Regions from separate parts of the Bacillus sp. NP247 genome, predicted to be linked through region 1. Evidence: predicted binding sites of a transcription regulator. Region 1 holds the regulator's gene; the other holds the start of a gene.

Region 1 (3,433 bases):
TCTGATAAGCAAGTAGCTGCTTCTGCAGATTGAATTAAACGACTATTAGTTAGTATTCCGTAAGAACGATATACTTTATCTTCAAGCTCAATACTTGAATTTTGTACAATTAATTCTCTAGCCATTTTTTCTTGATGGATAATTTGTTGAATGACACTCTTTAAATCTGCAATAATATCTTCTTCTGATTTCCCTAGTGTCATTTGATTTGACACTTGAAATATATTACCTAACGCTTCGCTACCTTCACCGTATATTCCTCTTACTACTAGCCCTAATTTTTGAATTACTTGTATAATACGGTTAATTCTTTTCGTTAGAACCAGTCCCGGCAAATGAATCATTACCGAAGCCCTCAATCCCGTACCAACGTTAGTGGGGCAACTCGTAATATATCCAAGCGATTCATCAAAAGCATATTCGACCTGTTCCTCGATCCAATTATCTATTTGATTGGCACTTTGAAGCGCCTCTGATAACTGCAAACCTGAAAATAGGCACTGAATTCTAACATGATCCTCTTCATTAAGCATGATACTTATATGTTCACTTTCTGATAGTAGGCATGCTCCGTATTCTGTTCCTGCAAGATTTGGACTAATTAAATGCTTCTCAACTAACACTCTCCTTTGAAGAGGATTTAATTCATTCATTTTTAATAGTTCAAATTTCCCAAAAGGTTCTACAGGCTTATTTATAAACTTCTTCTTAAATAACTCATGAATCTGTTTAGCTTCTTCTTCGTTTTGCATAGTAGAGAATTGATATTTTTTAAAATTACGAGCCAAACGAATTCGACTACTTAAAACAATATCAGAATCAGGGCCATCCCCCTTCATCCATGGACTAATCGCTTCATTCATAATTCTGTCCAGTGACATAGAACTATTCCCCCTCTCTATGCTCACTAAGCTGATTTTCAAGATCTCGAATTTTATCTCTTACTTCAGCTGCTTTCTCAAATTCCTCTTTCTGCACATATTGTTTCAGATTGAGTTTTAGTTCATCTAATTCTTTCTTTAAGTACATATTTCCTTCTATACGTCCAGGAATTTTCCCACAATGTTCTGTATGCCCACCGTGAAGACGCTTTAACAATGGTTTTAAATGCCCCTTAAATGTATCGTAACAAGAAGCACATCCAAAGCGTCCCACTTTTGTAAATTGTTCATATGTCATCTTACAATTCGGACATCTTAATATATTTGTATTTGAAAATGCATCTTGCCCTTCTTCAAACATTGCTGGTTCACTATGCAATAATCCGGCTAATAGGTCATGGAATGAAAAATTAGACTGCGGTGATTGAAAGAAAGACGTATAGCCACTTTGTTCTGCACATTGCTCACAAAGATGAACTTCCGCCTTTTTTTCATTGATTACTTTTGTATAATGTAAAGTTGCTGGTCTTATATTACAGTTTTGACAAGTCATCGCTATCCCCCACCTTTACAACAGGAACGATCTATCTCATGATACTTTTCATACATTACTAGATTGTTCTCTTTCCTTAATCCATTTAGTAAAAGCACATGTCATCTTTCAAAATCCCTACAATATTAAACTGCATTATCTTAGTTATCATTCTTAACAAAAGTTATACTTATTTATATTTCAGTGTTCTTAACATTGCGCATAATATTCGAGCCCTAAGTTCATCTCGAGAAGGAACATCCATTAATAATACAGAACGATCTAGTACACTTAACATAAGTTTAGCTTCACGATTTGTTATAATACCCTCTTCTATTAAACGTATGATCATACTTTCAGCATTTCCTTGTGCAACGCTATGATCAATCATATGAAGCATTTGATCAATAATGTCTATATCATCATGCAGTTTGACTTTTATAATGCGAATGTAACCTCCTCCACCTCGTTTACTTTCTACTACAAATCCTCTTTCTAACGTAAAACGGGTATTGATTACATAGTTGATTTGAGACGGCACACAATCGAATCGATCCGCAATCTCATTCCTCTTGATTTCAATCACATTATTATTGCTTAAGTCAATAACTTGCTTTAGATATTTCTCAATGATATCAGATATATTTCTCATTTATCCGCCACCTTTATTGACTTTGACTATCTTTGACTTTAATTATATACGTATTAAAAAAATTTGCAACTCTTTTGCTTATTCACTATCCTAGCCACATTTCCCTGGCTTTAATCAAAAGGACAATTCTTTAAGTAAAGATTTTTTAAATTACTATGAATTATAAAAAGAAACACAAAAAAACACGAGTCAAATGACTCGTGTTTTAGTTGCCTGGCAACGTCCTACTCTCACAGGGACAAGGTCCCAACTACCATCGGCGCTAGAGAGCTTAACTTCCGTGTTCGGTATGGGAACGGGTGTGGCCTCTCTGCCATCATTACCAGACTGTATTCATTTAAGACAAGAATTATCATAACTTATTCGACATTTAAAGTCAACAAGTTTTTTATATTCTTTCAAAACTAGATAACATTGCTTCATATTATATGGTTAAGTCCTCGATCTATTAGTATTCGTCAGCTCCACATGTCACCATGCTTCCACCTCGAACCTATCAACCTGATCATCTTTCAGGGATCTTACTAGCTTACGCTATGGGAAATCTCATCTTGAGGGGGGCTTCATGCTTAGATGCTTTCAGCACTTATCCCTTCCGCACATAGCTACCCAGCTATGCCCTTGGCAGAACAACTGGTACACCAGCGGTGCGTCCATCCCGGTCCTCTCGTACTAAGGACAGCTCCTCTCAAATTTCCTACGCCCACGACGGATAGGGACCGAACTGTCTCACGACGTTCTGAACCCAGCTCGCGTACCGCTTTAATGGGCGAACAGCCCAACCCTTGGGACCGACTACAGCCCCAGGATGCGATGAGCCGACATCGAGGTGCCAAACCTCCCCGTCGATGTGGACTCTTGGGGGAGATAAGCCTGTTATCCCCGGGGTAGCTTTTATCCGTTGAGCGATGGCCCTTCCATGCGGAACCACCGGATCACTAAGCCCGACTTTCGTCCCTGCTCGACTTGTAGGTCTCGCAGTCAAGCTCCCTTATGCCTTTGCACTCTACGAATGATTTCCAACCATTCTGAGGGAACCTTTGGGCGCCTCCGTTACACTTTAGGAGGCGACCGCCCCAGTCAAACTGCCCACCTGACACTGTCTCCCGGGTCGATAAGACCCGTAGGTTAGAATTTCAATACAGTCAGGGCGGTATCCCACCAGCGCCTCCACCGAAGCTAGCGCTCCGGTTTCAATGGCTCCCGCCTATCCTGTACAAACTGTACCAAAATTCAATATCAGGCTACAGTAAAGCTCCACGGGGTCTTTCCGTCCTGTCGCGGGTAACCTGCATCTTCACAGGTACTATAATTTCACCGAGTCTCTGGTTGAGACAGTGCCCAAATCGTTACACCTTTCGTGCGGGT
Region 2 (3,433 bases), 1.1 Mb from region 1:
TTTTTCGATAGCTGGAATTTTCCCGTGGCGAAGCTCAGCTGCTTTATTTAAATCGTAATTTCCTTCTGCTTCTTCTAACTCACGGCGCAAGCGCTCTAAATGTTCACGCAAGTCACGCACTTTATGAATGTCTTCTTTTTCTTTCTCCCATTTCGCTCTCATACTACTTGCAACTTCTTTTAAATCCGATAATTCACGTTGCAATGTTTTTAGGCGCTCTTGACTACCTAAGTCCTTTTCTTTCCCAAGAGCAGCTTCTTCAATTTCCAACTGCATAATGCGGCGCGTTACTTCATCTAATTCTGTTGGCATAGAATCAATTTCTGTTCGAATTGTTGCACAAGCTTCATCAACAAGATCAATTGCTTTATCGGGCAAAAAACGATCTGAAATATATCGATCTGATAAAACAGATGCCGCTACAATCGCGCGGTCATGAATATTTACACCGTGATAAATTTCAAAACGCTCTTTTAAACCACGTAAAATGGAAATTGTATCCTCAACAGTTGGCTCTTCTGCTAATACTTGTTGGAAACGTCTTTCTAACGCTGGATCTTTCTCAATATATTTACGGTATTCATCTAATGTCGTTGCCCCGATACAATGCAGTTCACCACGCGCTAGCATGGGTTTTAACATATTTCCTGCATCCATTGCTCCTTCTGTTTTACCAGCGCCGACGATTGTATGAAGTTCATCAATGAATAATAAAATGCGGCCTTCACTCTTTTTAATTTCATTTAATACAGCTTGCAGGCGCTCTTCAAACTCACCGCGGAATTTAGCTCCAGCCACAAGTGCACTCATATCTAAAGCGAAAATTGTTCGATCTTTTAATCCTTCTGGGACATCTTTTTTCACAATACGCTGCGCTAATCCTTCAACGATTGCTGTTTTACCAACACCTGGTTCCCCGATTAAAACAGGGTTATTTTTCGTTTTACGTGAAAGAATGCGGATCACGCGGCGAATTTCACTATCTCGGCCAATTACAGGGTCAATTTTCCCCGCTCTTACTTCAGCCACTAAATCACGGCCATATTTTTCTAACGCTTCATAAGTTGCTTCTGGATTTTGACTAGTCACTCTTTGATTCCCCCGAACTGTCATTAAAGACTGTAATAAGTTATCTTTCGTAATATGAAATTTTGTAAATAATTGATTTATATCGCCTTTTTCTTCAGAAAAAGCAAGCAATACATGTTCTATTGAAATATAATCATCTTGTAATTTTTCCGCTTCTTTTCCTGCTCTCACAAGCAGTTGTTGCAAAGCACCTGTTACATATAATTTCCCTGCCTCTGCCCCGCTTCCAGTTACAGAAGGCTTTTTCTTAATTAAACTTTCTACACCTTGCTTTAACGCTTCTATATCGACATTCATTTTTTGAAAAATACGTACTGTTAATCCTTCTTGCTGCTCTAATAATGTAAGCAATAAATGAACAGTATCTACTTCTTGATGATGATGAGATACCGCTAAAGATTGAGCACTCATAATCGCTTCCTGTGTTTTTGTTGTCATTTGATTTAAGTCCATCTTTACAGTCCTCCAAACGTTTGACTTTCTTTGACCTTTGATTTGATTATACGCCAACTGACTTTTTTATACAATAATTTTGCTTATGTAGTTCAAACTTATTATTGGAAAAAGAAAAAAGTAACATTCATTTTCCTAATCAAAAAAGCCGCAATAACGATTGCGGCTTCTGTTACGGTTTTCTTTTATATGTCCACTGACGATTATGGTTTGCGTTCTCTGGAAACCTTTCCCCGGCAGTTAATTTCACCATTTGTGGATCTTTCACCATACTTCCCGTTTCACCAATTTCTACGTAAATGCCATCATTTGGCGCCTTTTGCCCTGAACGAAACCTGCGATTTTGTCCCATTTCCATTCTCCTTCCATGACGTCTTGCCTCATTAGTATATCCATTTTAAAAGAAAGCTTTTCTGTCATGTTTAGGAAACAAGTACTACCGTTTACCCATGTACATATATATAATTACACAAGCTTAAGCAGGAATTATTGGTATATTTGTTGAAAAAAAAGAAACCAACCTAAGTTTAGGCCAGTTCCAAAGGAGAGTCAAACATATACGAGAAGATTACATGTTCATTATAAGTCGCATCACTCAAACAATGTAACCCTTTTCACAAATTGTACATAATGAAAGAAACATTGTTTGAACTTTCTAAAAAGATGTTGACTTTCCCTAATTTCCAACGAGAAATAGTAGACACCACAGCGCTTCGCGACGTAAGATGGATATATAGTGAAACTTTCATCTACAGTAGTTTCACCCAGTCTAACCTCTTATTTCTGCCTATTAAAAACGGAAATACAGATAGAAACAAAAAAATTATTATAAGAGGTGAAATTATGAATAAACAACATTTAATCGCTTTAGACTTAGACGGAACTTTATTAACAGACAACAAAATAATTTCTCCAAGAACGAAAAACACAATTGCAAAAGCAAAAGAACAAGGACATATTGTCGTTATTTCAACAGGGCGTCCATTCCGCGCTAGTTACGATTACTATAAAGAACTTAGCCTTAATACACCTATCGTAAACTTCAATGGAGCTTATGTGCATCACCCTCTTGATTCAAAATGGGGCATACACCACTCTCCTCTTGAGCTTTCAACAGCACAAGAAATCGTCCGAGCTTGCTTTGATTTTGGCGTAAAAAATGTATATGCCGAAGTCATGGATGATGTGTATGTTCGTGAAATTGATGAAGATAAAAAACATATTTTTGAATTCGGTTCTCCAAAAATTTTCACAGGAGATTTATTAAATATTTTAAACGACCATCCAACTTGCTTATTAATTGACGCACATGACGGGCATTCGGCTGCAATTCGTCAGCATTTAACAGATATGCACGCTGAAGTAATCGACCATAGAAAATGGGGTGCGCCTTGGCCAATTATTGAAATTGTGAAAAGCGGACTAAATAAAGCTGTCGGATTACAAAAAATTTCAAGTCATTACAATATTCCAAAAGAGCGAATCATCGCTTTCGGTGACGAGGATAATGACTTTGAAATGATCGAATTTGCTGGTCATGGAATCGCAATGGGTAATGCGATTCCTGAATTAAAATCACTTGCAAATCATACGACATTAACGAATGAAGAAGATGGTATCGCTCTATATTTAGAAGAGGTTCTTGGATTGTAATCTAAAAATTCCCTGCTTATAGTTTCTCGCCAAATGCTCATACTATTATTAGACGCAAGAGAAAGCGCGTCAATTGTTTTCAGCTAAATAAAGGGAGGTTTTTCGAATGGGTAAAAAGAACAAATCAAAACGTTTTATCCAGCAAGGAGCCGATGCTGTTATGAAGCATGATGCAAGATTCCCGTACAGAGGTACATTAGCTGAGGCAGAAAAAGCAAGAAGTAACTCTTCTCTTGGA

Evidence for each region. Region 1 encodes CtsR, which represses protease genes until heat stress. Its sites were predicted from a motif close to ATGGTCAATAAAGGTCAAACA; they were not measured.
Region 2: the regulator CtsR is predicted to act here: its motif matches at 1,560-1,580, upstream of clpB (ATP-dependent chaperone ClpB).

What each region holds. Positions count from the first base shown of each region.
Region 1 is NZ_CP076653.1:2,762,564-2,765,996, reverse strand. It holds gene KPL75_RS14555 (protein-arginine kinase McsB) at 1-881, opposite strand, end outside; gene KPL75_RS14550 (protein-arginine kinase activator protein McsA) at 886-1,434, opposite strand; gene ctsR (transcriptional regulator CtsR) at 1,604-2,065, opposite strand; rRNA gene rrf (5S ribosomal RNA) at 2,277-2,392, opposite strand; rRNA gene KPL75_RS14535 (23S ribosomal RNA) at 2,494-3,433, opposite strand, start outside.
Region 2 is NZ_CP076653.1:3,830,764-3,834,196, reverse strand. It holds gene clpB (ATP-dependent chaperone ClpB) at 1-1,542, opposite strand, end outside; gene KPL75_RS19960 (YjzC family protein) at 1,715-1,894, opposite strand; gene KPL75_RS19955 (Cof-type HAD-IIB family hydrolase) at 2,386-3,195, shown strand; gene KPL75_RS19950 (hypothetical protein) at 3,302-3,433, shown strand, end outside.